2 regions of the Bacillus nitratireducens genome follow, and region 2 is predicted to be linked to the other one. Evidence: riboswitches for the same ligand, from Rfam matches in the RefSeq annotation. Region 2 holds a riboswitch; the other holds the start of a gene.
The links. Region 2 has a riboswitch for cyclic di-AMP ahead of Q3V31_RS23230 (SipW-dependent-type signal peptide-containing protein). Riboswitches for the same ligand answer to the same signal wherever they lie in the genome.
Positions count from the first base shown of each region.

Region 1: it holds a riboswitch for cyclic di-AMP, as region 2 does, so the genes downstream of both, Q3V31_RS02040 (APC family permease) here and Q3V31_RS23230 (SipW-dependent-type signal peptide-containing protein) in region 2, are expected to answer to the same signal.

Region 1 covers NZ_JAUMJO010000001.1:384,914-387,378, forward strand. The annotation lists gene Q3V31_RS02040 (APC family permease) at 1-1,034, opposite strand, end outside; cyclic di-AMP (ydaO/yuaA leader) riboswitch at 1,179-1,325, opposite strand; gene Q3V31_RS02045 (hypothetical protein) at 1,465-1,593, shown strand; gene panE (2-dehydropantoate 2-reductase) at 1,648-2,465, opposite strand, start outside.
Region 2 covers NZ_JAUMJO010000006.1:251,946-254,410, forward strand. The annotation lists gene kdpA (potassium-transporting ATPase subunit KdpA) at 1-1,404, opposite strand, end outside; gene kdpF (K(+)-transporting ATPase subunit F) at 1,424-1,504, opposite strand; gene Q3V31_RS23230 (SipW-dependent-type signal peptide-containing protein) at 1,501-1,605, opposite strand; cyclic di-AMP (ydaO/yuaA leader) riboswitch at 1,701-1,846, opposite strand; gene Q3V31_RS23235 (hypothetical protein) at 2,106-2,336, opposite strand; gene Q3V31_RS23240 (hypothetical protein) at 2,353-2,465, opposite strand, start outside.

The sequences.
Region 1 (2,465 bases), on a different contig from region 2:
AGGCGGTCTCCTCTAATCGTAAACATTCTCGGTATAAACTTATCTTTCGCAAGGTTAACTGCTAATAGCGGAAATGCAGAATAACCTGTATTAGCAGCAAGAATTAATATTAAAGCTGTTGTACCTTGTATGAAATAGTACATGAAATTACGTCCAAAAGTTTGTTCAGCAATTTGTGAAACGACTGTTACTTCCTTACTTGGATTAATTCCGTAATAATAAGCTAAAAAGACAATTCCTGAAAATAAAACTGCAAGTAATGCACCCATTGCAAGCAATGTTTTCGCTGCATTGTTAGGTGCAGGATCTTTAAAGTTTGGGATTGCGTTAGATATCGCCTCAACACCCGTTAAAGCAGAGCTTCCTGAAGCAAATGCTCGTAACAGTAAGAACAAACTAATTCCTGCAACTGGTGTTCCAATCGGCGTGTGTAAAGTCGGTGACACGTGACCAGTTAAAATATTGTATATCCCTACACCAATTAATATAAATAGTGCTAAAACGAATAAATAAACTGGATATGCTAAAACAGAAGCTGATTCCGTTACCCCTCTTAAATTTAAAATAGTAATCAATATAACAAATATAATCGCAATGATTACATTATGTGCATGTAAGCTAGGGAAAGCTGATGTGAGCGCATCTGTACCTGCAGATACACTTACTGCAACAGTTAAAATATAATCGACTAATAAAGATCCTCCAGCTATTAATCCTGGATTCATCCCTAAATTTTCTTTTGATACTACGTATGCCCCCCCGCCATGCGGATAAGCAAAAATAATTTGTCGATAAGATAAAATAAGAGCTGTCAATAATACTAATACCCCAACAGCGATCGGAATAGAATACCAATAAGCTACCGCTCCAAGGCCTGCTAGTGCAATTAATATTTGCTCTGGTCCGTATGCAACTGATGACAATGCGTCAGAAGATAAAATGGCTAGCGCCTTCGTTTTATTAAGCTTTTGCTCTCCTAACTCAGTTGATTTTAACGGCCTTCCAATTAAAAACCTTTTGATAGATGAAACCACTGCTGTCCACTCTCCAATAATTTTGTACGAACTTTTCTGCTAGTTACAGCGTATAAACTATTTCTTCAGAAAACAAAAAATGTCTACAAGCCATAACGAAATAGACTTGTAGACATTATATTTTTTGTCGCACAAGCTCCACCTTCCTTCTCAATATAACGCTTACGAGGTTAGCTGTCGGATTTGGACCTTTGAGTAGCCCTACCTTTTTCAAGGATTCACCCCATTGGATTAAGTACTAATCCATAAGAACGGGTCCCCCGCACCATGCGGTTTCAGCGATTTAGAAAATTGAAACTGTGGATTATAATACTCCTTTATTTTCAAAATGTAAACAAAAATTTTTAAAAAGAAAAAATTAAAATGATTGCGCATAATCCGCCGATAAATATACATAATGAATACTAAAAAATCGATAAAGGAGACCTATATGTCTAAAGAAAAGAAGCCTATTTTTTCCGATTCCTATTTAGATGCATTAGCAAATGAAATTAATCAGTTGTATGGGAAACGCGAACAAGAAATAAACTTGACAGAAAGAGTTAAAAGAAATAAATAATTTGTCATAAAAAAGAAAGCAATACATTTATATATTGCTTTCTTTTTTATTTTTTCATACATCCAATTCTATTGCCGATTTGTTAAAGACCATTTCTTCATACACTTTTAAATTTTGATATACTGCTCCTAATAATGGTGCTTCTATAGAAAATTGCTCTGCTAAATCCAGTAAATATCCTTGTAAGTGCTTCGCTTCAATGGACGAACCTTTTTCCATATCACGCTGCATCGATGACTTCATATCATACGAAATTTTATCAATTGTTTTCATATGTTCCTGGGCAATGTTCTCCTTTACCGGAGCTCCTAATGCCCTCATGATTTGCACAGATTCTTCAAATAAGTTTTGGATAAAATCGCGTCCACCTTCGCTTTCGCGAATCGGTCCTATTGGTGCACGCATTAATGTTGTCACACCTGACATTACAGTAATAAATAAATATTTATGCCACATATCTTGCGTAATATTTTCACTTAAAACAAAACTAGATTTCGTACCTGCAAATGCTTTGGAAATATGATTGATTCTCTCTGAATCTTGAGACTTAATTTCTCCAAATACAAGTCTGTTGGCAGCACTCGTTTGTACAATTTCTCCCTGATCGTTTAATGTCGTCTCGATAAAGCATAGACCGCCAATTACTTTCTCTTCACCGAATTCCTTTTGTAATAGTGATAAATGAGCGATACCATTTAACAATGGGATTATTACAGTATTTTCACCTACAAACGGCTTCAAATCTTGAATTGCCTCGTTTAAGTGATACGCTTTTGTTGAAAATAAAATGACATCAAATGGAGAAGTTCGATCTTCTTTCGTTATTAATTTCGGTTGGAAGGAAAAATCTCCGTTAATACTTCGGATTACAA
Region 2 (2,465 bases):
TTCAAATCCGGATCCGTTATTCGCAGCTGACGATGTGTATTCATATACAACTTGCGTTAAACCGTGGAAACCTGAATGAGAAATTGCATCCGTTCCTAAGCTTGTTGAAAGAGCTAATGCTGAAAACCCTAAAATAAGCAATGGATGAAATAAAATCGTTACCGCAATCAATTTCATTTCCTTACCTTCAATTTTCTTACCTAAAAACTCCGGTGTCCGTCCAACCATTAAACCAGATATAAAGACTGCAATAATTGCATACATAATAATGTTCACAAAACCTGCTCCAACACCGCCGTATACTGTATTTAACATCATATTTACGAGTGGAACTAGACCACCAATTGGTGTTAACGTATCATGCATCGTATTAACAGCCCCTGTTTCAGCAGCTGTCGTTACTGTCGCATAAAGGGAAGAAAATACTGTTCCAAATCGTACTTCTTTTCCTTCTGTACTTCCTTGTACATGTTCGATACCCATTCCATTTAACGCTGGATTTCCATGTAATTCAGATGTCGTAATCGTTATAAATCCTAGTAAAAACACCATGAATAGTGACACGAAAAGGATGCGACCTTGTTTTTTATTTCCTACCATTCGTCCGTACGTAAATGGAAGTGCTGTTGGCAATAACATCATAAGCATCATTTGCAAAATATTACTCATTTGTCCTGGATTTTCGAAAGGATGTGTAGAGTTTGCCCCGAAAAATCCTCCGCCGTTATTTCCAAGTTCCTTAATGGAAACGAATGATGCAACAGGCCCGCGTAATATACTTTGCTTCGCACCATCAATTGTTTGTGCTGTAACCGCCCCGTCTAACGTTTGTGGTACACCAAGTGCGACAAAGACTAGCGCCGCAATAAATGCGATAGGAAGAAAAACTCTCGTTAATGCTCTCGTAAAATCAACGAAAAAGTTACCAAGTTCTTTTCCAGCAAGTCCTCTTATAAACGCCATAACAAGTGCTAATGTCGTTGCTGGTGCCGCGAACATTAAAAATGTAATCCCAATTAATTGTGATAAATAAGACAAACCATTTTCACCGCTATAATGCTGTAAATTTGTATCAGCCATAAAACTAATTGCTGTATTAAAAGCGAGCGTAGGCTCCATTCCCTCAATATGCGCTGGATTTAGCGGCAGCACACCTTGTAATCTGAAAATGAAATATACGACGACAATCATAAATCCATTGAGTAACACCAATGATAATGCGTACTGTTTCCACGTTTGATTGTATTCTTTTACACCCGTAATTTTAAAAATAAGTTTTTCAAAAGGCCCGAATACTTTATCTAGCGTTTTGCTACCTTGAAAAGCTTTTTCTAAATAAATCCCCGTTGGCTTTGCTACTAAAATAAACAAGAGCATTGTAATAACGACTGCAACCCAAATCATAATGAATGATTCCCCCTAATTAAAACTTTTCTGGATTTAATAATGCGTACACTAAGTACACCGTAATCGCTGCAACAATAACCGATAAGGCAATCGTCATGATTGCTTCCCTTCTTTCACAACTTTATCTGACCAACTTGCCAGGCTTGCCATCGATGCGACTAATCCAACAAAAATCCCGATCATTACCACATCTAACATAACTACCCCTCACTTTTTGTTAAAATTTACCATCTTATTATCAAAAAAAGAACACTAAGCTCTACTTAGTGTTCGAAATGAACAACACAAAGTAAACCTCCTCTCTAAACGCTTACGAGGTTAGCTGTCGGATTCGGGCCTAAAGAGTAGCCCTACTTTCAAAATTGAAAGATTCACCCCAAGTGACAATGCACAAAATTGGTTCCCCCGCTCCATTTCTGGAACTCAGCGATTTTAGGTTTTTTTTGGAAATTTCATGAATGATTTATGAGAGTAAATATACTCCTCTATTTTTAACTTGTAAAGAGCTAAATTACTGAAAATAAGAAAATATCCATCTATTTAAACGCTTACATTGAGTGTTATTAATATTATTTCATCTGTTTTCTCGTCTTTTCTTTCTTTTTCACAGAAATGATCTTTTAAATACGAAATAAAAAGAGCGAATGGCATGAAGTGCATAGCTTGTTGCACTCAGCATTCGCTCTTTTTTTCACTATTTATTCTCCACGCAAAAACACGCGCAAATTTCTCCCGCGAATATAAACTTGTGACAATTCTGCATGTAGCTGCTCATATTCGATAACATCTGTTTTTAAATATAAAGCGTCTTTCGATGGCAATATAATATAGGGCCTTGGAAAAATAGGATCAAGCACCACCAATTCTTGTACTCGCTCTACCGATACCGCCCAGCGATTCGCTATATCTCCTAGTAACAACACCTTCATCTTCTTTTCCCCCGCCCTATTCAAAAAATAAAAAAGAAATATTATCACAATTCGTAAACACAACAAATTTAGCTCCCATTGTTTCATAGAGCCTCGCTGGATATCGTTTATTCCTTGTAACAACAGTAA